One region of the Streptomyces sp. NPDC088157 genome, then DNA from elsewhere that is predicted to be linked to it. Evidence: riboswitches for the same ligand, from Rfam matches in the RefSeq annotation. Region 1 holds a riboswitch; each other region holds the start of a gene.
The links. Region 1 has a riboswitch for S-adenosylmethionine ahead of ACIPFH_RS15380 (amino acid ABC transporter permease). Riboswitches for the same ligand answer to the same signal wherever they lie in the genome.

Region 2: another riboswitch for S-adenosylmethionine. It lies ahead of ACIPFH_RS05060 (aminotransferase class V-fold PLP-dependent enzyme); the one in region 1 lies ahead of ACIPFH_RS15380 (amino acid ABC transporter permease).
Region 3: another riboswitch for S-adenosylmethionine. It lies ahead of thrC (threonine synthase); the one in region 1 lies ahead of ACIPFH_RS15380 (amino acid ABC transporter permease).
Region 4: another riboswitch for S-adenosylmethionine. It lies ahead of ACIPFH_RS13090 (putative leader peptide); the one in region 1 lies ahead of ACIPFH_RS15380 (amino acid ABC transporter permease).

What each region holds. Positions count from the first base shown of each region.
Region 1 covers NZ_JBIUSU010000003.1:923,731-929,373, forward strand. The annotation lists gene ACIPFH_RS15365 (GNAT family N-acetyltransferase) at 1-514, opposite strand, end outside; gene ACIPFH_RS15370 (ABC transporter substrate-binding protein) at 593-1,618, opposite strand; gene ACIPFH_RS15375 (amino acid ABC transporter ATP-binding protein) at 1,691-2,494, opposite strand; gene ACIPFH_RS15380 (amino acid ABC transporter permease) at 2,491-3,471, opposite strand; SAM riboswitch class IV at 3,869-3,988, opposite strand; gene ACIPFH_RS15385 (glutathione S-transferase C-terminal domain-containing protein) at 4,055-4,951, opposite strand; gene ACIPFH_RS15390 (putative leader peptide) at 5,099-5,221, opposite strand.
Region 2 covers NZ_JBIUSU010000001.1:1,185,016-1,190,658, reverse strand. The annotation lists gene ACIPFH_RS05070 (rhomboid family intramembrane serine protease) at 1-251, shown strand, start outside; gene ACIPFH_RS05065 (Lrp/AsnC family transcriptional regulator) at 248-529, shown strand; gene ACIPFH_RS05060 (aminotransferase class V-fold PLP-dependent enzyme) at 562-1,923, opposite strand; SAM riboswitch class IV at 2,104-2,220, opposite strand; gene trpD (anthranilate phosphoribosyltransferase) at 2,296-3,360, opposite strand; gene ACIPFH_RS05050 (cytochrome bc complex cytochrome b subunit) at 3,510-5,156, opposite strand; gene ACIPFH_RS05045 (Rieske 2Fe-2S domain-containing protein) at 5,153-5,643, opposite strand, start outside.
Region 3 covers NZ_JBIUSU010000007.1:461,451-467,093, forward strand. The annotation lists gene groL (chaperonin GroEL) at 1-2, opposite strand, end outside; gene ACIPFH_RS28965 (cold-shock protein) at 395-601, opposite strand; gene ACIPFH_RS28970 (ubiquitin-like small modifier protein 1) at 1,100-1,375, opposite strand; gene thrC (threonine synthase) at 1,513-2,814, opposite strand; SAM riboswitch class I at 2,833-2,998, opposite strand; gene ACIPFH_RS28980 (glucosyl-3-phosphoglycerate synthase) at 3,168-4,112, shown strand; gene ACIPFH_RS28985 (hypothetical protein) at 4,178-4,903, opposite strand; gene ACIPFH_RS28990 (trehalose-6-phosphate synthase) at 5,066-5,643, shown strand, end outside.
Region 4 covers NZ_JBIUSU010000003.1:410,891-416,533, reverse strand. The annotation lists gene ACIPFH_RS13105 (ABC transporter permease) at 1-617, opposite strand, end outside; gene ACIPFH_RS13100 (ABC transporter permease) at 614-1,573, opposite strand; gene ACIPFH_RS13095 (ABC transporter substrate-binding protein) at 1,582-3,204, opposite strand; gene ACIPFH_RS13090 (putative leader peptide) at 3,395-3,511, opposite strand; SAM riboswitch class IV at 3,546-3,656, opposite strand; gene ACIPFH_RS13085 (SAM-dependent methyltransferase) at 3,809-4,624, opposite strand; gene ACIPFH_RS13080 (AAA family ATPase) at 4,787-5,344, shown strand; gene ACIPFH_RS13075 (PP2C family protein-serine/threonine phosphatase) at 5,533-5,643, opposite strand, start outside.

The DNA of each region.
Region 1 (5,643 bases):
CGGTCCAGCCGGGCACGCGCAGACGTTCGCCCGCCATGGCGGTCAGGCGGCCGTGGTGGCGGATGCCGAGATACGCGCCGAGGGCGATGGTCCGCCGGAGGAAGGGGCCGGGCCGGGTGCGGGCGACGAGGTCGAGGATCTCCGGCACGTCGTCCGGACCGAGGCGTACGGCCTCGGGCGCGGGTTCGGTGCGGAACCCCTCGGTGGCGACGAGCTGCACGCCCTCTCCCCCGCCGGTGATCTCCCAGCCGTCGGGAACCCGGTCGACGGGCTTGATCCGTACCGTGGTTCCGGGGCCGACGAGGGTGTGCAGGTCGGCCCAGGCGGCCGGATCCCCGGGGTCGGCGAGGGCGGCGAAGGCGTAGACGTCGGCCGGGTACCGTGCGGCCCGGCCGACCCGCTCGGCGAGGTGGGCGTGCGGGCCGCTGAGCGCGGCCCAGACGGCGTTGTCGAGGGGGTGCGGGTGGGCGGCGGTCGGAGCTCCGCCTCCGCGGAGGTCGATCGGGGTGGCCACGGAGGCGGAGTCCCTTCCTGTTCGCTTGCTGCCGTTTCTAACTCAACCCGCTTCTTGCGCCGCTGCGCTGACGTAGCGTCAGGAGTTGTCCAGCGGCAGACCGGGCGGGTTGATCTCGGACTTGGCGACGGCCTCGTTGGAGAGGTTGTAGGCGGCCAGCCACTTGGCGTACTGCCCGTTGTCGATGAGGTGGTTGATGGCGTCCGCGAGCGGCTTGGCGAGGCCGCTGTCCTTCTTGGCGGTGGCCGCGATCAGGCCCTGGAGCGTTTCGCCGGCGCCGGAGAAGGTGCCCGCGCTGCGCGTCGCGTTGGTCGTGGCCGCGGTCTTGGCGACGTTGTAGGCGATACCGGGGTTGGGGCCGAAGAACGCGTCGATCTTGCCGCTGCCGAGCGCCAGGTAGATGCCGTTGCGGTCCGGGTAGTACTTGATGGTGAGCTTCTTGCCCTCGGACTCCAGCTTCTTCTTCCACTCCAGGAGGATCTTCTCCTGGTTGGTGCCGGAGCCGACGGTGACGGTCAGGCCGGCGAGGTTCTCGTAGTTGCCGTCGAAGTTCCACTTGTTGGACTTCTTGACCTCCCAGCCGAGGTTGTCCTGGCGGTAGGAGGCGAACTCGTACTTCTTCTTGCGCTCCTCGGTGTCGGTGACGTTCGAGAAGGCGACGTCGACCTTGCCGCTGTCGATGCCGACGAAGAGGTTCTCCCAGGTGAAGTTCTTCGTCTCGGGCGTCAGGCCGAGGACCGCGGCCACCAGCCGGCCGAGGTCGGGCTCGGCACCGGTGAGGGTCTTCTGGTCGTCGCCGACGTACGCCAGCGGGGCGAAGCCGGAGGGCAGGGCGCCGATGCCGATGTTCAGTTTGCCGCTCTTCCTCACGGCTGCGGGCAGTTCGGCGCTGATGGACTTGACCTCGGACACCTTGAGGGTGGTCTCCTTGGCGGCGCCGTTGGACACCCGGCCGACGGTCACACTGCCGGCGGCGGCGCTGTCGGCCTCGGTGGCGGCCTCGCTGTCACCACCGCAGGCGGCGAGCCCGGTGGCGAGGGTGGCGACCGCGGTCGCCGCGGTGATGCCGCGAATCAGGCTGCGTCGGGTGAAGTGGGCAGACATGGCCGTCCTTTGTGACTGGATGAGAGAGGGTGGCGTGGGGGAGGTCGTGGGGCGCGTCGGCGCGCGGTGGCGTCAGAGCACCTTGCTGAGGAAGTCCCGGGTCCGCTCGTGCCGGGGCCTGTCGAGGACCTCGCTCGGCGGGCCCTGTTCGACGATCCTGCCGCCGTCGATGAAGACGACCTTGTCGGCGACCTCGCGGGCGAAGCCGACCTCGTGGGTGACGATGACGAGGGTGGTGCCGCTGGTCGCCAAATCCTTGATGACGGCGAGGACTTCGCCGACGAGCTCGGGGTCGAGCGCGGAGGTCGGCTCGTCGAAGAGGATGACGCCGGGGCGCAGCGCGAGGGCGCGGGCGATGGCGACCCGCTGCTGCTGCCCACCGGACAACTGCCTCGGGTAGGCGGCGGCCTTGTCGGCCAGGCCGACCCGGCCGAGGAGTTCGCGGGCCAGTTCCAGGGCCTGGTGCTTGGCGAGTTTCCCGGTCGCGACCGGCGCGGCGGCGACGTTGTCCAGCACGGTCAGGTGCGGGAAGAGGTTGAAGTTCTGGAAGACGAAGCCGATCCGGCTGCGCTGGGTCAGGATGGCCCGCTCGCTCAGCTCGCGCAGCCGGTCGCGGTGCCGGCGGACGCCGATCGGCTCGCCGTTGACGCTGACGTAGCCGATCTCGGGCTTCTCCAGGTGGTTGACGACCCGCAGCAGGGTGGACTTGCCGGAGCCGGACGGGCCGAGGATCACGGTGACCTCGCCGGGCCGCACGGTCAGGTTCACCCCGTCCAGCACCCGGTGGGCGCCGTACCACTTGTGCACGTCGTGCACCTCGACGGCGGCGGGCACGACCCCGGCGGTCTCGGTGGTCTGCACGGTCTCGGTGGTCATACGGCGGCCTCCCGGCGGATGCGGGCCCGCAGGTCGGCGAGACCGGTCCGCAGCTTCTGCAACGGCGTCGGCGGCAGGGACCGCGTGGCGCCCCGGGCGTAGTACCGCTCGACGTAGAACTGGACGACGGAGACGAGGCTGGTCAGGATCAGGTACCAGACGGTGACGACCAGCAGCAGCGGCACGATGTCGCCGGGGTAGGTGGAACCCATGGTCTGCGCGGTGCCGAACAGGTCGAGCAGCGACACGTAGAAGACCAGCGAGGTGGACTTGATCAGGCCGATCAGCTGGTTGACGTAGTTCGGGGTGATCGACCGCAGGGCCTGCGGGAAGACGATCCTCCAGAACTGGTAGCGCTTGGGCAGGCCGAGCGCGGCGGCCGCCTCGTGCTGGCCCTGGTCGACGGAGAGGATGCCGCCGCGGACCACTTCGGCGGCGTAGGCCGCCTCGTTCAGGCTCAGACCGACGACGGCGATCACCATGTCGGTGGCCAGCCGGGACTCGTCGAAGCGGAAGAACGCCGGGCCGAAGGGGACACCCACGCTCAACGTCTGGTACAGGGCGCTGAAGTTGTAGAGGAAGAGCAGCACCACGATGAGCGGGATGGAACGCAGCGCCCAGACGTAGGTCCAGCTGACGGCGCGCAGCACCGGGCTCTTCGAGAGGCGGGCGAGGGCGAGCAGGATGCCGCCGAGGAGGCCCAGCACCGCGCTGTAGGCGGCGACTTCCAGGGTGATCAGCAGTCCGTCGAGGATCACCGGCCGCAGGAACCAGTAGCCGAAGCGGTCCCACTGGTAGAAGGGGTTGGAGACCAGTCCGTGCGCGAACTGCGCCACCAGGACCAGCACCACGGCGGTGGCGATCCAGCGGCCCGGCCGGCGCAGCGGCTGGACCCGCTGGGCGGTGAGCTTCTCGGGCGGGGTGTCGATGGCGGGTGCGGCCTCGGCGAGGGTCACGGCGCCTGGGGGTTCACTCATGAGGGGCTCCGGCGGGAGTCGGACACCCCGGGGCACGGCAGACGTGGGCGGCGGTATGCGCTTCGGCGGGGCGGCGGGGACCGCTCGGCGGCAGCGAACAGGGCACGGCGCACGGATGCGTACGGAAGACCGGGGTGGGGCGGACAACGGCACACCGCTCGGGCGGTGTTCGTCAGGAACGCGGAGGCGGGGCTGCGGGGTGAGGGGGTTCGTTCAGCCCCGACAGCGGGCACGGCCCGGTGCGGTACACAGTGCGCTGTTCACACGGAGGAGGTCGACGGCGCGGTTGGCGACGAGGATGTCGAGATACGGCCGTACGCAGCTTCGGGGGCGACGGGGCGCCGTCCGAGGAGCTGCGTACATGTCCGTCACCATCACTGTTCCGGCCCCCGAGGGGCCCTCGCGCTTACCGATGCGTCATTACCGAAACGTCGGTCCGGTCGTCACCTGGGGCACCCCACCGCGGAGCGAGGGTTGCCGGTCAGCTAGCCAGGGCTTGTCGCTGACGCTCATGACCGTTCTGGGCCGTAAGTAAGACAGTTGCCCGAACGAATGTCAACGGCGGTCCAGTGGATGGACCGGGTCAGGGCCGCCTGACCTGCGGTCGGACCGTCGTACCGTCCGACGCGTGGGTCTCCCAGTCCAGGATCTGGACGGCGGCGCCGGCGGCCTCCAGACCCTGGCAACGGGCGTGGTGGCGGCGGGCGATGGCGTCCAGGTCGAGGTGGGCGCCGAAGGCCGGGTGGGCGGCCAGACGGCGGGCGTAGGCCCACAGGGCGGGGTGGTCGGCGATGCGGTGCACGGCGGCCGCGTCCAGGTGGTAGCGGTGCACGGTGTCGAGCTGGACCAGTGCGACCCACAACTCCACGTCGGCGGCCGTGATCTGATCGCTGATCAGATGTTCGTGGGCTCCGAGCCCCCGCTCCAGCACTCCGAGCGTGGTGAGCAGCGTGTCGAGCGCGGCGGCGCGCTCCGCCTCCTCCGTGTCGGCCGCTCCGGCGCGTTGGGCGGCCTCCTCGATGCCCTGGGCGCACATCCGCTCGACGGCCTCGATCTGCGACTCGGCGCCGCACGGGTACAACGCGGCCCGGCCGCCACCGAACCTGCGGGCGAGGTCGCGGGCGATGTCGGGGCCGTGGCTGCTGACGATGCGGCCCGACCAGTCGTCGCTGAGCACCGGCGCGAGGGCCGGCCCGGTGTACCGGTGCGCGCTGGCGTCGTACAGCGGGCGCAGCGCGGAGTGGCCTCCGTCGGGGCAGTCCGGGACGGCGGGCAGGAAGGTGACCGGGCAGGCCCTTTCCAGGCCGAGGAGGCTGTGGGTGACGGCGATGCGCAGACAGTCGGGGTCGGCCGCCGCCAGATGGAGGCGGTAGCGGCGCGGCACCGCGTAGTGCCCGCTGCGCGCGTCCCGGCCGATGCGGCCCCGGAAGGCGGGGGCGGGGCGGGCGGACAGGTGGGCGGCCAGTGGTGTGACGGACATGACTCTCCCCGGGGGCGGGACGCACGGCGGACGTGCGCGCGGCGGATGCGACGTCGAAGGAGGAGGTGCGGACCTCGTCCGCGCGTGCCGGGTGCGGCCGCGTCCAGGGGACACCGCCGGTGCGGTTCGGCGCGGGACGGACCCGGCTCAGCCCTGGGGCCTGATCGCGCTGGCAACGCGCTTCAGGTCGATGTGACGGCGGGAGGTGAGAAGGGGCGACGACCACGCCGTGCGGCTCGCGCGGCCGGTGATCGGCTCCTGTCGCCCCATTGTTTCCCTACCCGTTCACTAGGATTCCCGGATCGAGTGTCGATCCGCCTCGAGCCTCCGTCAAGGGGGCGTCCACCAGGTGAGTACCGGGCGGATGCGGGGGGTGCCCGGGACGAGCCCCGAGCGGCCCTCGGCGGAACCCGGGACGGGGCCGGAGTGTGACACCCGGACGGGGCCGGGGGTGGGACCCGGAGGGGGCCTGGGTGTGACACCTGGACGGGGCCCCGGGGTGGGACCTGGACGGGGACCGGGGTGAGGCCCCGACAGGGACGGGCGGGGCCCCGGACAGGGACAGATCAGGCCCGGGCGGGAACGGGGTGAGGCCGACGACCTGCTCCTCATCCGTGTCGGCCACCACGCACAGGCACACCAGGTCACCGTCGGCGGCCGGTTCGGCCGGTGAACCGGCGGTCCCGGCGGCC
Region 2 (5,643 bases), on a different contig from region 1:
CGGCGTGGGTCGTGCTGCCCTTCTGGGCGGCCCTTCAGTGGGTGGCGGCGGGCCGGGCCGCCCAGGGGCCGGGGGTGGCGTATCTGGCGCACCTGGTGGGTTTCGGCCTGGGGCTCGTGTACGCGTGGGCCCGTTTCGGCCACGGGAAGGGCCCGAAGGAGGGCCTCGAAAGGGCGCCGGTGGGGGACGGGCGGGCGCGTAGAGTGAAGGCCGCCCCAGCTCCGGCCCCCGAGGGAGAGAACCAGCCGTGATCACCGCGATCGTCCTCATCAAGACCAGCGTGGACCGGATCCCCGAGATCGCGGAGCGGATCGCTTCGCTGGACTCCGTGAGCGAGGTCTTCTCGGTCACCGGGACGTACGACCTGATCGCCATGGTGCGGGTGAAGGAGCACGAGGACCTGGCGGAGGTCATCCCGGGCAGCATCAGCAAGATCCCGGGGGTCGAGGGGACCGACACCCACGTGGCGTTCCGTACCTACTCGCAGCACGACCTGGAGGCGGCGTTCGCGATCGGGCTGGACTCCTGACCGGCTGAGCACCGCCTCCGGCGGCCCGTCGCTCACACGGCGGGCACGCAGCGGCCGTCCTCCGTCCGGTACTGCCACCGAGCACCCTCGCTCACCAGCTCCCGCACCGCGTTCACGAAGCGCTCCACGTGCTCGTCCGGGGTTCCCGCGCCGAAGCTCACCCGGATCGCGTTGAGGGACTTCTCGCCGGGCGCCGCCTCGGGGGCGCCGCACTCGCCCTGGGTCTGGGGGTCGCCGCCCAGCAGGGTGCGGACCAGGGGGTGGGCGCAGAAGAGGCCGTCGCGGACACCGATGCCGTACTCGGCCGACAGGGCAGCGGCGAAGTGGGAGCTGTTCCAGCCCTCGACGACGAAGGAGATCACGCCGACCCGCGGGGCGTCGTCGCCGAACAGGGACAGCACCTTCACCTGCGGGACCTCGGCCAGGCCGTCCCGCACCTTCGCGATCAGGTACTCCTCCCGCGCGACCAGGCTGTCGAAGCCGGCCTCGGTGAGGGCCTTGCAGGCCGAGGCGATGGAGTAGGCGCCGATCACGTTCGGGGACCCGGCCTCGTGGCGGGCGGCGCTCTCGTGCCACTCCACGTCCACTCCCCCGTCCTCGCGCCGCGTGACCTTGCGGCTGGCGCCGCCGCCCGCGAGGTACGGGTCGGCCGCGACCAGCCAGTCGGCGCGGCCGGCCAGGACGCCGGCGCCGAAGGGCGCGTACAGCTTGTGGCCGGAGAAGGCGATCCAGTCGACGTCCAGGTCACGGACGGAGACCGGGTGGTGCGGGGCCAGCTGGGCCGCGTCCAGGACGATACGGGCGCCGTGCGCGTGCGCGGCCGCCGCCAGCTCGCGAACCGGCCACAGCTCGCCGGTGACGTTCGAGGCGCCGGTGACGCAGACCAGGGCCGGGCCGTGGGGGTCGCGGTCGGCGAGGGCCCGCTCGAGCGTCTCGACGGCCTGGCGCGGGGTGCGCGGGGCGTCGAGGTAGGTGACCCGGGCGTTCTTCCAGGGCAGCAGCGAGGCGTGGTGCTCGGTCTCGAAGACGAAGACCTGGCAGTCGGCGGGGAGGGCCCGCGCCAGCAGGTTGAGGGAGTCCGTCGTCGACCGGGTGAAGATCAGCTGGTCGTCGGGGCGGCAGTCGAGGAACTCGGTGACGGTGCGGCGGGCGTTCTCGAAGAGGTCCGTGGAGAGCTGGGAGAGGTAGCCCGCGCCGCGGTGGACGCTGCCGTAGTACGGGGCGTAGGCCGCCACGTCGTCCCAGACGCGCTGGAGGGCGGGGGCGCTGGCCGCGTAGTCGAGCGCCGCGTAGGTGACCTCGCCACCCGTCACGAGCGGGACGGTGACATCCCGGCCGAGAACGGGCAACTGCGCACAAACGGTACGGGTGGCGGCAGCGGTGGAGACAGACATGGCGAACTCCCGTGAGAGGCAAGGCGGAACCGCCGTGCGAGCGGGCATGGCTCGAGCACGGAGGAAGGTGAAAGGGGTGTACGGAGGCGGGGCTCTACGCCCTATCGCATTCGCTTGCTCACGGAAGGCTCCCTCGAACGACCAGGACCCCTGGCGGTGCTCACTCGAAAGAGTGCGAGGGGTCCGCGCTTGCCGTAGACCTCGCTGCCTACGACCTGGTCTTCACCCGGGGCACCCCGCCACGGACGGAGGGTTGCCGGACAGTCGGCCGGGGCCTCATGACTGTCACTCATGACCTGATACAGGAACGTACGTGAAGTGATCACCGTCCCGCAACCCGTGTCCGGATCGCGGGACGGCCACCGAGGGGCGTTACGCGTTGCTGGCGGCCACCCAGCGCTCCAGGGCCCGCTTGGCCGCGCCCGAGTCGATCGACTCCGTAGCCCTGCCCATCCCGGCCCGGAGCTGCTCCGCCAGCGTCCCGGTGCCCGGTTCCAGCGCCACGAGCGCCGCCGCCGAGTTCAGCAGCACGGCGTCCCGCACCGGGCCCGTCTCGCCCTCCAGGAGACGGCGGGCGACCTCCGCGTTGTACGACGGGTCCCCGCCCCGCAGGGCCTCGACCGGCACCAGCTCCAGGCCGACGTCACGCGGGTCGAAGGTCTCCTCGGTGACCTTGCCGTCGCGGACGACCCACACATGGGACGTGGCCGTCGTGGTCAGCTCGTCGAGGCCGTCGTCGCCCCGGAAGACCAGGGACGAGTTGCCGCGCTCCGCGAAGACGCCTGCGACGACCGGCGCCATGCGCGGGTCCGCGACCCCGACCGCCTGAGCCCGCACCCGGGCGGGGTTGGTCAGCGGGCCGAGCACGTTGAACACCGTGCGGATGCCCAACTGGCCGCGCGCGGCGCCCACATGACGCAGCGCCGGATGGAACTTGATCGCGAAGCAGAAGGTGATCCCGGCCTCGTGCGCCACCTCGGCCACCCGCTTCGGGGTCAGCTCCAGATTGACGCCGAGCTTCTCCAGGACGTCCGAGGCGCCGGACGCGGAGGACGCGGCCCGGTTGCCGTGCTTGACGACCGTGGCACCCGCGCCGGCCACGACGATCGCCGACATGGTGGAGATGTTGACCGTCCTGGCTCCGTCGCCGCCCGTGCCGACGATGTCGACGGTCGGCCCCGGCACCTCGATCAGGTTGGCGTGCTCGTACATCGCCCGGACGAGCCCGTTGATCTCCGCGACGGTCTCGCCCTTGGCCCGCAGCGCCACCACGAACCCGGCGATCTGCGCGTCGGTCGCCTCGCCGCGCATGATCCGGTCCAGCGCCCAGAACGTGGCGTCCGCGTCCTGGTCGCGGCCGTACAGCAGACCGTTCAGCACCTCGGGCCAGGAACGGCCCGCCGCGGTGTCGCCTCCAGCGGGGGTCACAGCGCTCATAGCCGCTCCTGCGTGTGTCGTCGTGTGTCGTGTGACGTGTGTCGTGGAACAAGGTGAACCCCACCCTATCCAGCCCGTGGGCACGGCAAAGGGCCCCGTCCGCAGACCGGACGGGGCCCTTTGCCTGTGGCGTGGCGACGCCTCAGCGATCAGTGATGGCCGTGGCCGCTCGTGATCTCCTTGTACTCCTCCACAGAGGGCTTCGGAATCTGCTGGTCCTCACCGAAGTAGGCCTCGCTGATCTTGGCGCGAAGCTTCTCCTTGCCCTTCACCTTGCGCTCGACACCGTTCTCGTCGACGGCTGCGCCGATCGCGGCCGGCTCGTACTGCTCGTGCGCCGTGAGGGTGTGCAGCTGCTCCTGGCTGAGCGGCTCGTGGATCTCGATGAACTCACCGTGCGGCAGGCGCTTGATGGTGCCGGTCTCGCGACCGTGCAGCACCTTGTCCCGGTCCCGGCGCTGGAGGCCGAGGCAGATCCGCTTGGTGACGATGTACGCGATGACCGGTCCGACGAAGAAGAAGATCCGGACGAACCAGGTGATCGAGTTGATCGACAGGTGGAAGTGCGTGGCCCACAGGTCGTTGCCGCCGCCCACCAGCGTGATCATGTACATCGTGACCCAGGCGACGCCCAGGGCCGTACGGGTGGGCGCGTTGCGCGGACGGTCCAGGATGTGGTGCTCGCGCTTGTCGCCGGTGACCCAGGACTCGATGAACGGGTACAGCGCCAGCGCCGCGAGGACGACACCGAAGAGCACCAGCGGGATGAACACGCCCAGCACGAGCGTGTGACCCCAGAGGTTGATCTCCCAGCCCGGCATGAAGCGGATCAGACCCTCGGCGAAGCCCATGTACCAGTCGGGCTGGGCGCCGGTGGACACCTGGTCCGGCCGGTAGGGGCCCATGGCCCAGATCGGGTTGATCTGCGCGATGGCCGCGATGACCGCGATCACACCGAAGACCAGGAAGAAGAAGCCTCCGGCCTTGGCCATGTACACCGGCAGCAGCGGCATGCCGACGACGTTCTTGTTGCTCTTTCCGGGGCCCGCGAACTGCGTGTGCTTGTGGTAGAAGACCAGGATCAGGTGGCCGACCACCAGGCCGAGCATGATGCCCGGCAGCAGCAGGATGTGGATCGAGTAGAACCGCGCCACGAAGTCGTGGCCCGGGAACTCCCCGCCGAACAGGAACATCGAGATGTACGTGCCGACGATCGGCATCGACAGGATGGCGCCCTGGGTGAAGCGGACACCGGTGCCGGAGAGCAGGTCGTCCGGGAGCGAGTAACCGGTGAATCCGGTGAACATGCCCAGGACGAACAGCAGGAAGCCGAACAGCCAGTTGATCTCACGCGGCTTGCGGAACGCGCCCGTGAAGAACACGCGCATCATGTGCACGAACATGCCGGCGAGGAAGATCAGCGCCGCCCAGTGGTGGATCTGCCGGATGAGCAGACCGCCGCGCACGTCGAAGGAGATGTGCAGGGTCGAGCTGAACGCCTCCGACATCAGCTGTCCCTGCAGCGGGACGTAGCTGCCGTGGTACTCCACCTCGTTCATCGACGGGTGGAAGAACAGCGTCAGGTACACACCCGTGAGGATGATGATGATGAAGCTGTAGAGGCAGACCTCACCCAGCATGAACGACCAGTGGTCGGGGAAGATCTTGCGCATGTTGGCCTTGGCCAGGGAGTAGATCCCCAGCCGGCCGTCGGCCCAGTCGGCGATCCGCTCGCCGGCCGGCGCCTTCCCGCGTTCGCGGGCCGCGTTGCTCTCGTGGTTCTCTGTGGTGCTCATCCGCGCTCCCAGAATGCAGGACCGACGGGCTCCTCGAAGTCGCCGAGCGCCTCGAGGTAGCCCTCGTCGTTCACGCCGATGCGCAGCTGCGGCAGGGCGTGACCGGCGGGACCGAAGATCACTCGGGCACCGTCGGAGAGGTCGAAGGTGGACTGGTGGCAGGGGCACAGCACGTGGTGCGTCTGCTGCTCGTACAGCGAGATCGGGCAACCCACGTGGGTGCAGATCTTCGAGTACGCCACGATGCCCTGGTAGGACCAGTCGAGTTCCTGCTTGTCCTTGATGTTGTCCGGCTGGAGCCGGACGATCATCAGGGCCGCCTTGGCGATCTCGTTCTGGAACTCCTCGTCGTGCTCCTCCAGGCCCTCGGGCTTGGCGAAGGTGAGCGAACCGACGGCGACGTCCGACGGACGCAGCGGCTCGTTCGTGTTCATGTTGACGAGCAGCTTGCCCTTGGCCCACAGCGTGTGACGCAGCTTGTCCTCGG
Region 3 (5,643 bases), on a different contig from region 1:
ATGTGAAGTGGTCCTCCCGGACTGGGGTGGATTGCTCCGGACCGCGCTGGCGCCCGCGACGGACGGCTCGCCGGCCTCGTGGTTCCTTGCCCCACCTGGCCTGCGGGCCTCACCGACCCGGTCCTCGTTGTCACTCTCACCTTCAGAGTGCTAACGCCAATGATTAGCACTCGACCCAGGAGAGTGCAAGCGCCTCCACCGGACCGGGGCCCTTCCGGACGCTTCCGCCGCACACCCCCGGGACGGACGCCGGACGACCCCCGCGCACACCCCCGGACAGCCTCGGGGCGGTTCCCGGACGCCCCCAGGACAGGCCGAAGGGCTCGCACCCCCCAGGAGGTGCGAGCCCTTCGACAGATGTACAGAAGAACGACGCTGTCAGTCGGCGCGCGCTTCAGCCGGTCGCGAGACGGACCATGTCCGCCTGCGGCCCCTTCTGGCCCTGCGAGATCTCGAAATCGACCCGCTGACCCTCTTCCAGGGTGCGGTAGCCGTCCATCTGAATCGCGCTGTAGTGGACGAAAACATCCGCACCACCGTCGACCGCGATGAAGCCGTACCCCTTCTCCGCGTTGAACCACTTGACGGTGCCCTGAGCCATGCCTAACTCCCCTATTACTGGCCCTTGCGCAGACCCGCACTTCGCGGATCCGGGTCAGACCTCACCCCCCGGTTGGCTTGGGGGCGTGCGCCGGAACGCGTCGACCGCGGCTGAATGTATCTGTCCAACTGCCGTCTGCAACAGGTCAGTCGGACGAGAATTCCGGACGTACGGGATCCGGAATGTGGCGAGAATTCGCCTGAATTGAGGGCAAGTCGGGCCGCACAAAGGCCACAAAAGCCACGAAAGAGGCGCACACTTTGGCTGCTTCTTGTCGGGCTCCGGGCGGAAAGAAAAACCACCGGATCCAGCGATCGGGACCGGGTTCCCCAACTGTACCGCGCTCAACCACACTGAATTGCCCCCTCCGCTTCTATCGCGGAGAGGGCAATTCGATGAACACTCGGTAATCACTGTTACCGACGGTTACTACCGGTGGGTACTACCGATGGGTACCGCCGGGGTGGAAACGACGGTAGTTCGTCGTTCAACCGGCGTTCATCCGCCGGCGACCGCCGGGATGATCGAGATTCCGGCGCCGTCCGGAGTGGCCGTCTCCAGCCCCTGCTCGAAGCGGACGTCGTCGTCGTTCACGTACACGTTGACGAACCGGCGCAGCTTGCCCTGGTCGTCCAGGACGCGGGCGGCGATGCCGGTGTGGTTCTTCTCCAGATCGGAGATGACCTCGCCGAGGGTGGCTCCTTCGGCGCTCACCTCGGCCTTGCCGCCCGTGTAGGTGCGCAGGATGGTGGGGATGCGGACGTTGACGCTCATGTCTTGTGATCTCCGGTCGGTCGGGGGTCGGCCTCAGGGGCGCGGGGCCATGTGGATCGTGCGGCTGCCGCCGCGTGGGCGCGGCCGGCCCACACCGGCCCGCAGCGCACATACGGTCTTATAGCGGAGCGCCCCGCTCATGACGCGAGGCCGGCCTCTCGGAACGAGTCGAGGTTCGGACGGATGGTGGCGGTCAGACCGGTGCCCTCCACCGCGTCCAGGGTCTTCAGGCCGTCACCCGTGTTGAGGACGACGGTCGTCTGCGTCGGGTCGAGAAGACCGTTCTCGATCAGCTTGCGCGTCACACCCACCGTCACACCGCCGGCGGTCTCCGCGAAGATGCCCTCGGTCCGCGCCAGCAGCTTGATCGCGTCGACGATCTGCTCGTCGTTCACGTCCTCCACCGCGCCGCCCGTCCGCCGGGCGATGTCGAGGACGTACGGGCCGTCCGCCGGGTTGCCGATGGCCAGCGACTTGGCGATGGTGTTCGGCTTCTGCGGGCGCACGACGTCGTGCCCGGCCTTGTAGGCCACGGACACCGGGGAGCACCCCTCCGCCTGCGCGCCGAAGATCTTGTACGGCCGGTCCTCGACGAGCCCCAGCCTGATCAGCTCCTGGAGGCCCTTGTCGATCTTCGTGAGCTGCGAGCCGGAGGCGATCGGCACGACCAGCTGGTCCGGCAGCCGCCAGCCGAGCTGCTCGCAGATCTCGTACGCCAGCGTCTTGGAACCCTCGGCGTAGTACGGCCGCAGGTTGACGTTGACGAAGCCCCAGCCCTCGCCCGCGGAGTCGCCGATGAGCTCGGAGCAGAAGCGGTTGACGTCGTCGTAGTTGCCCTCGATGCCGACGAGTTCGCCGCCGTAGATCGCGGCCATGACGACCTTGCCCTGCTCCAGGTCGTGCGGGATGAACACGCAGGACCGGAAGCCGGCCCGGGCGGCGGCCGCGCCGACGGCGCCGGCCAGGTTGCCCGTGGAGGAGCAGGAGAGCGTGGTGAAGCCGAACGCGCGGGCGGCCTCGATGGCCTGGGCGACGACCCGGTCCTTGAAGGAGTGCGTCGGGTTGCCGGAGTCGTCCTTGACGAAGAGCTTGCCCGCGTCGACGCCCAGCTCGCGGGCGAGGTTGTCGGCCTGCACGAGCTTGGTCCAGCCGGGATTGATGTTGGGCTTGTCGGCCACGTCCGCCGGGACGGGCAGCAGCGGCGCGTAGCGCCAGATGTTCGCGGGTCCCGCCTCGATGCGCTTGCGGAGCTCCTCCGTGTCGTAGGAGGAGAAGTCGTACGCGATCTCGAGCGGGCCGAAACACTCCTCGCAGGCGAAGACCGGGCCGAGGGGCACGCGGTGACCGCACTCGCGGCAGCTCAGCCCGGTGGCCGGACCGAGGTCGACAGCGGAGGTCGTCGTAGAGTCGGTGGTGCTTGCAACAGTCTGCGCAGCCATGTGAGGCGAGGCCCTTTCTCCTCATCTTCCTCACGACGCATCTCGCCGTGAGACGGATTTGGCACCTTCCCGAGCCGGGAGCCTCGCGGAGCGGTCACCGAGTGGATCAGTGATCGTTACGAGACCGGCTGGAGGGTTGCCGGGGCTTCATCGGGCCGTATCCCTCTGCCCCTCTGGATGAGCGGTATGAAGTTGTGAACGGGGGCGGCCTCGGACATGCGATGGTCACCCGCGCTGTTCAAGACTGTAACCGAAGGCCAGGACAGTTGAGATAGTCGTCCGAACCGCGAGATGGATCACACGGTCACCCTCCGTGCACCCGGTGTGATCACGACAGTGAGGAGCCGCAGACTGTGCTTCAAGAAACCGAGCGCTGGCTGGCCACCCGCTCCTGGTCCCTGACCGACCGTCCGCTGCACAGGATCCTGGCCGCGAAGCGCGCCACGAACCAGACGGTGTCCGTCGTTCTGCCCGCGCTGAACGAGGAGGAGACGGTCGGTGACATCGTCGCGATCATCCGACACGACCTCATGCACCAGGTCCCGCTCGTCGACGAGATAGTCGTCGTCGACTCGGGGTCGACCGACCGTACGTCCCAGGTCGCCGCGGCGGCCGGCGCGCGGGTCGTCCACCGGGACGACATCCTGCCGCGCATACCGGCCGTGCCCGGCAAGGGCGAGGTGCTGTGGCGCTCGCTGCTGGTCACGACCGGCGACATCGTCTGTTTCATCGACGCCGATCTGCGGGAGTTCTCCTCCGACTTCGTCTCGGGGATCGTCGGCCCGCTGCTCACCGATCCCGGGGTGGACCTGGTCAAGGGCATGTACGACCGTCCGCTGGGCGGCGCGGCCGGCCAGGGCGGGAGGGTCACGGAGCTGATGGCCCGCCCGCTGCTCAACATGCACTGGCCGCAGCTGGCCGGGTTCGTGCAGCCGCTCGGCGGCGAGTACGCGGCCCGCCGCAGCCTGCTGGAGCAGCTGCCCTTCCCCGTCGGCTACGGCGTGGAGCTGGGCATGCTGGTCGACGCCCTCCACCTGGTGGGCCTGGACGCCCTCGCACAGGTCGACGTCGGCGTGCGCAAGCACCGCCACCAGGACGGCCAGGCGCTGGGGCGGATGGCGGCGGCCATCTACCGCACCGCCCAGCTCCGGCTGGCCCGCGGGCACCTGATCCGCCCGTCCCTCACCCAGTTCGAACGGAGCTCGGACGGTTTCGAGCCGCGCACCTACTCGGTGGACACCGAGGAACGGCCGCCGATGACGGACGTCGCGGAGTACGCGACCCGGAAGGTGGCCTAGGACCCTCCCGCCCGACGATCCCGTCCCGGGACCGGCCCGGGACGGGATCGTCGGGCGGCGGCGCGTCAGCCGGCGTGGCCGTCCGACCAGCGCCAGACTCCGGCGGCGTCCTCCTCGCAGGTGAGGTACTCGCCCCCCTTGCCGTAGGTGCTGAGTCCGCGGTGGCGCTGGGCGCAGAACTGGCCGTCGGCGTAGCAGTTGCCCGCCGGGCTGGTGAGCTCGCACCCCTTGCCGCCGGAACCGGAGCCGCCGGTCGTCCCGCCGCTGGTCGTGCCGGTTGCCGTCTTCGTCGGCTTCGGGGTGTGCAGCAGGCTGCCGGCGCAGTTCCGGCCGTCTCGCGGGACGACGAAGGCCACGTCGAAGGAGCTGTTGACGTCGGCGGGGTCGTCGATCTGCTCGCAGATCTTCTCCCCCGCGTTCCACGAGGAGGCCTTCCGTCCGCCGCCGTCGAGGGAGGCGCCGGTGCCCTGGAGGTAGACGACGTAGCGGAGTCCGTCCGCCTCGGCTTCGGCCACGGCCTTTCCGACGGCGGTGCCGGAGTGGTCGACGAGGGTCGCGACCGTGGGCGTCGGCGCCGGGCTGCTGCTGCTCGGAGACGGCTCCGGTTCCGGAGTCGCGCTGCTCGGCGCGGGGGTCGCGCCGGCGGCCGCGGTCGTCTCCGGGGCGGCCTTGCCGTCGGCGTCGGTGTCGTCGCCCTGGCAGCCCGCCAGGGTCAGGGCGGCCGCGGCCGTCAGCGCGACGGCCCAGGAGACGCCGCGGGCGTGGCGGTGGTGCGGACGAAGTCGGAGCATGGCGATGGAAACCCCCCGAGGTGCGCTGTGCGAGTGCAGGGCGCATCCTCCTCTCATCACACAATCTCCACAACGCGCTCGGCGGGAACGGGAGCCGCGGGTGACCCTGCCCTCGCCGCGGCGAACGTTTGAGCGTTTACAGACCGGGCTAGGTTGAGGCGTATGGCTTCCACGCACGACACTGCCGCCAGGGCCGCCGAGGTGCTGGTCGCGTCCAACCGCGGCCCGGTCTCCTACGAGGTGGGCGAGGACGGCTCGCTGCACGCGAAACGCGGCGGCGGCGGGCTGGTCTCCGGCCTGTCGGCCATCGGGCCCGACACGGGCGCCCTCTGGGTGTGCTCGGCGCTCTCCGACGGCGACCGCGAGGCGGTTCGGCGCGGGGTCGGTGAGGAGGGCGTGCGCATGCTGGCCGTCCCGGCCGACGTGCACGCCGACGCGTACAACGGCATCGCCAACTCCGTGCTGTGGTTCGTCCACCACCTGCTCTACCAGACGCCGCTGGAGCCCGCCTTCGACGCGGAGTTCCGCCGGCAGTGGGCGTCGTACGAGGCCTACAACCGGGCGTTCGCGGAGGCGCTGGCGGAGGAGGCGGCGGACGGCGCGGCCGTCCTCGTGCAGGACTACCACCTGTGTCTTGTCCCCGGGATGCTGCGCGACCTCCGCCCCGACCTGCGCATCGGACACTTCTCGCACACACCGTGGGCGCCGGTGGACTACTTCGCAATGCTGCCGGGGGACAT
Region 4 (5,643 bases), 510 kb from region 1:
GCGAAGCCGGCGACGCTGGCGATGCCGACCGCGACCGCCACCTTCACCGTCCCGTAGCCCAGCGCGGTGACCAGGGCCAGGGAAAGGAACAGCGACGGAATCGACAGCAGTACGTCGACGAAGCGCATCAGCACGTCCTCGACCCAGCGGCCCACGAACCCGGCGACCAGGCCGATGAGCCCGCCGACCACGAACGCGAACCCCACCGCGATCAACGTCGCCTTCAGTGACAGCTGCGCACCGTGCACCACCCGCGAGAACACGTCACGTCCCAGCTCGTCGGTGCCGAACCAGTGCCCGCCGCCGGGGCTGCGGAAGTTCTGCGAGGGCACCCCGCGCAGCGGATCCTGCGAGGTGAACAGGGACGGCCAGAACGCGGCCAGCACCACCAGCACCAGCACCAGCGCCGAGACCGACAGCCCGGGCCGGCGCACCACGAAACGCAGGACCCGCAACGCTCCGACCAGGCGCCCCGGACCCGCGGCACCCGGACTCGCGGGACCTTGGCCCGCGGGACCTGGATCCGTACCGGGATCGACCGGCCGGGCCAGGCCGGCCGCGGCCTCCACGGTTTTGGCCGCTCCGGCGGCGACATCGTCGGCGAGGGTCCGGCTCATGCGGGACGCACCTTCCTGCTCGAGGCCACCACGATCCGCGGGTCGAGCAACGGGTAGACGAGATCGACGATCAGGTTGGCCGTCACGAAGATCAGCGCTCCGAACACCACGACCCCCTGGACCAGCGGAATGTCCTGGACGGTGACCGCGGCGGCGGTCACCCGGCCCAGGCCGTCGCGGGAGAACACCGTCTCGACGACGACCGAACCGGCGATCAGCTGGCCGGCCAGCAGCCCGACGACCGTCAGGGCCGGCAGTGAGGCGTTGCGCAGCGCGTGCCGCAGATGGATCCGCAGCCGGCCGGCGCCCTTGGCCCGTGCCGTCTCCACGTAGGCCTGGTCGAGCGCCGTCAACAGGCTCTTGGCCAGTACCTGCGCCACCAGCGCGCCGGTCGGTATCGCCAGCGTCACCGCGGGCAGCACCAGGCCCCGCAGTCCGTCGTTGCCGAACGCGGGGAACAGCCGCGTACGGAAGGAGAACAGCTCGACGAGCAGCAGCCCGACCCAGAACGTCGGTACCGACACCCCGAGCGGCGGCAACGACAGCAGCAACTGCCGCAGCCACCGGCGGCCGGTGAAGGTCGCCAGCACCGCGAGACCGCCGCCGAGGAGCACCGCGAGGAGCAGTGCCGCCCCGGTCAGCTGAAGGGTCTGCGGCAGCGCGTCGGCCAGGGTCGAGGTCACCGGCCGGCCGGTGGACACGGAGTCGCCGAAGTCACCGCGCACCGCCCTGCCGAGATGGTCGGCGTACTGCGCCGGCACCGGCTTGTCGAAGCCGTACTCGTGTCGCAGCGCGGCGAGTTGGGCCGGATCGACCTGCCCCGTGTCCGCTCCGGCGCCGGCCATCGCGGAGACGGGGTCACCGGGCAGGTAGTCCAGCACGAGGAAGGAGACCGTGTAGGCCGCCCACAGCACCCCGAGGGCCTGCGCGAGACGTTTGACCACATAGGGACGCATGCCGGCCGTTACCCGATCCAGGTGTCGTGCAGCTGTATCCGGCTGGAGGCCTCGAAGTCGAGGTCGTGCACCTTCTTCGCCACCCCCAGCTGGGTCTGCAGCTCCACCACGGGCACGACGTAGGCGTTCTGCACAATCAACTTCTGTGCCTCGCCCACCAGTTGCTTGCGCTTGACCGGGTCGCTCGTCGCGGCCTGCTGCGTCAGCGCGTCGTCCAGGGAGCTCGCCGGCAGGTGGTAGAAGTTGGCCAGCCGGGAGGAGTACGAGCTGCGCAGGATGTCCGGATCGGCGCGGGTCACATTGCCCCACACCGCGTCGAAGTCACCGGACTGAAGGGTCGGGGAGAACTGGGTGATCTGGAGCTGCTTGAGCGCCACGTCGATGCCGACGGCCTTGAGCTGCTGCTGGATCAGTTCCAGCGCGGGCTGGTTGGTGGCCGCGTTGGCGAACCACTTGACGGTCAGGCTCAGCCTCTTGCCGTCCTTGACCCGGACGCCGTCGCTGCCCGCCTTCCAACCGGCCGAGTCCAGCAGGGACTTCGCCTTGCCCGCGTCGAAGGCCAGGTCCGGGCCGAGATCGGCGTAGTCCGGTGTGGTGTGCGCCAGGATGCTGGTCGCCGGCTCGGTGCCGGTGGGGAACACGGCGTCCACGATCTGCTGCCGGTCGATGGCGAACAGGAGCGCCTGGCGCACCTTCGCGTCCTTGAAGAGCGCCCGGGAGTTGTTGAGCCCCAGGTTGAACACCACGCCCGGGTTGGCCCGTTGGGGGAGGTTCACCGCGCCGCCCTGGAGCGCGGCCTCGTTGGCCTTGCCGACGCTGCCGATCGCGTCCACCTGGCCGGACTGGAGGCTGCCGGTGCGTACGCCGGCCTCGGGGACCACCTTGAACACCAGCTTGTCCAGGTAGGCCTCGCCCTTCTTGGTCCACAGCGTGGAACCCCACGCGTACTTGGCGCGCCTGGCCAGGGTGATCGACTGGTTCTGCGCATAGTCCTTCAGCACGAACGGCCCGGATCCGACCACGCCCTTGCTGCATTTGTCCTGCGGGCTCTCCTTCGCGCTCGCCGACGACTCGATCCCCAGCGAGTGCGTCGCCGTGGCCTGCAGGAACTGCGCGTTGGGCTGCTTGAACCTGACCCGCACCGTCAGCGGGTCCACCGCGGTGGTGCTCTCCACGCCGCTCAGGTACCCCTGGGCGAGGGTGCCCAGGGCGCCGAGCTTCGGCACCGCGTCGAAGTTGTCCTTCACCACCTGTGCCGTCAGGGGTGTCCCGTCGCTGAAGGTCACACCTGATCTCAGGTGGAACGTGAACGTCGTGGTGTCCGGGCTGATGTCCCAGCTCTTCGCCAGCCAGGGCACGATCTTTCCGGTCTTGGGGTCCTGGTCGGTCAGGGAGTCCACGACCTGACGCAGTGAGTAGATGGTGTCGTTGCTGGCCACCTGCTGCGGATCCACGCAGCCGGCGTCGGAACCCACCGCGAAGGTGAGGGTGCCGCCCGACTTCGGCCGGCCGCCCTCGCCGCCGGCGCTGCCGGTGTCGCTCGACGCGCAGGCGCTCAGCAGCAGCCCGCCGGTCACGAGTGCGGCGAACGCCGCCCGGCGGTGAGTACGGGAATCCGGATGCGCTGTCACGGGATGGTTCTCCTACTCCAAGGTCACCGCGCACATGCCGGGGCGGAACGCGGCCATGGCGATGCGCGGAAGGTGCCGTCCCCGCACGGGTCGGCACTGCTCAGAACTGTTCAGGGGGGACGCCGACGACGATGTCGACGACGACATGACCGCGCCGGGGGCGAGGGTCAGCCGGTGGGGTGGGGCGTGATCAGCCCTGACACAGACAGCTGGCGGAACGCCGCAGGTCGATGTGGCGACGGCGCGAGAATCCGGAGAACGGTGCAGCGGTCGCGATGGAGGAACTCAGGTTGCCGTTGTGCCGCACGCCGGTCCTCCACCTCTCAGGCCCCGGAACCGGGGCTACGCGCTTGCGGAGTCGAATGACCCCGCCGGGCTTTCACCTGGAGCACCCCACCGCGGAGGAGGGTTGCCGGTCAGCTAGCCAGGGCTTGACGCTGACACTCAATGCCGGTGTCGACCTTACGGAGTACTCACATTGTCCGTCAATATCGGTCGGAGAGTTGAACGACTCCGCCGCACCGGCCGTGACTGCCGGTGCGGCGGGACGCACATCAGCGCTCGTCGGCCGGACGCCCGGCAGGGACGCCGGCGCCGGCCCCGGTCACGGCTTACGGGCGAGGCCGCCGTGTTCGCCGATGACCTCCGGGGCGGGGGAGGTGGTCTCCGGGCGCCAGAGGGGGACCGGGACGACTCCCGGCTCCAGGAGGTCCAGGCCGTCGAAGTACGCGGTGATCTCGTCCACGGAGCGCAGGTTGTACGGAACGGCGCCGCTCTCGTTGTAGGCGTCCTGGGCCGCTTCGAAGACCGGGTCGATGCCCCGCGAACCGTCGTTGACGGAGAGGTAGCTGCCGGACGGCAGGGCCGCCATCAGGGTCGTGACGATGGAGCGTGCCTGGTCGTAGTCGGCGACGTGGCCCAGGATGTTGCTGAGGATGAGCGCGGTGGGACGGGTGAAGTCCAGCGTCTCGGCGGCGGCCGCCAGGATGCGCTCCGGCTCCAGCACGTTGGCGTCGACGTAGGAGGTGGCGCCCTCCGCGGTGGAGTAGAGCAGCGCGCGGGCGTGGGCCAGGACCATCGGGTCGTTGTCGACGTAGACGATCCGGGTCTCGGGGGCGATGCGCTGGGCGACCTCGTGGGTGTTCTCGGCGGTCGGCAGGCCGGTCCCGACGTCCAGGAACTGTCGTATGCCCGCCTCGGAGACCAGATACGTGATGTTGCGGCGCAGGAACGCACGGCTGCTCCGTGCGATGGTGACGATGCCGGGGAAGACGGCGGTGTAGGCGTCACCGGCCTGCTCGTCGACGGGGTAGTTGTCCTTCCCGCCCAGCCAGTAGTTCCAGATGCGGGCCGAGTGCGGCACCGATGTGTCGATCTTCTGGTGCGCCGCTGGTCCGGGCGAGGTCACATGGTCGGTCATGAGGGGCGTCCGTCTTTCAGCCGAGGCGTGAGCAGTTCGAGCCACAACCTACGTCCCAACGACCCTGTTACGTACACGCGTTCACATTTTCGGTCGGTTGGAACGGTATCCGCACGCCAACTTCCGCCAGTTGCGGTCGGTGCCGGTAGCGTGACCGCCGTGATGGTGGGGACCCGGGAGACCCGGCTGATCGTGCTGCGGGGCAACAGTGCCTCGGGAAAGTCGACGGTGGCGGCCGGCCTGCGTGACAGGTTCGGCCGGGGCCTGGCCCTGGTCGGGCAGGACAACCTCCGCCGGGTCGTACTGCGCGAGCACGACCGGCCCGGCGCGGCGAACATCGGGCTGATCGAGGCCGTCGCCCGCTACGCCCTGGACGCCGGGTACCACGTGGTCCTCGAGGGCATTCTGTACGCCGACCGGTACGGCCCCATGCTCGAGCGGCTGCGCGCGGACCACCGCGGCCCGACCCACGGCTACTACCTCCATGTGCCGCTCGCCGAGACCCTCGTGCGCCATGCCGGCAAGCCGATCGCCGACGAGGTGGGCGAGGCGGACCTGCGCGTCTGGTACCGGGATCTCGATCTGCTGCCGAGCGGCACCGAGACCGTCATCGGTGCCGACAGCACGCTCACGAGGACCGTCGACCGCATCATGCGCGACACGGGCCTGGACAGCCTTCCCGCCCGGGAACACCCGCCCCCGGGCTCGTCCCCCGCCTGACCGGTCGGTCCGGCTACGGCTTGACGCCCACGCCCGTCCAGGGCTGACCTCGGCGTCGGTGGCGTCGTCGGGGGCGTCCGGGCGCCGGCGGTGACCGACCGCGATGCCGGGAGAGGGGAACGCGGTGTGGGCGACCCTGACGGCCTGAGCGGACGCACAGGACCCGCAGGCCGGCCGCTCCCAGCGGCTCAGTACCCGGCAGGGGTCAGTTCGGCCAGCAGCAGGGTGCGGTCGTCGGCGCCGACCGTGCCGGAAGGGGTGTGCAGGAGCCGACGGCACAACGACGGCAGGGCGTCCTG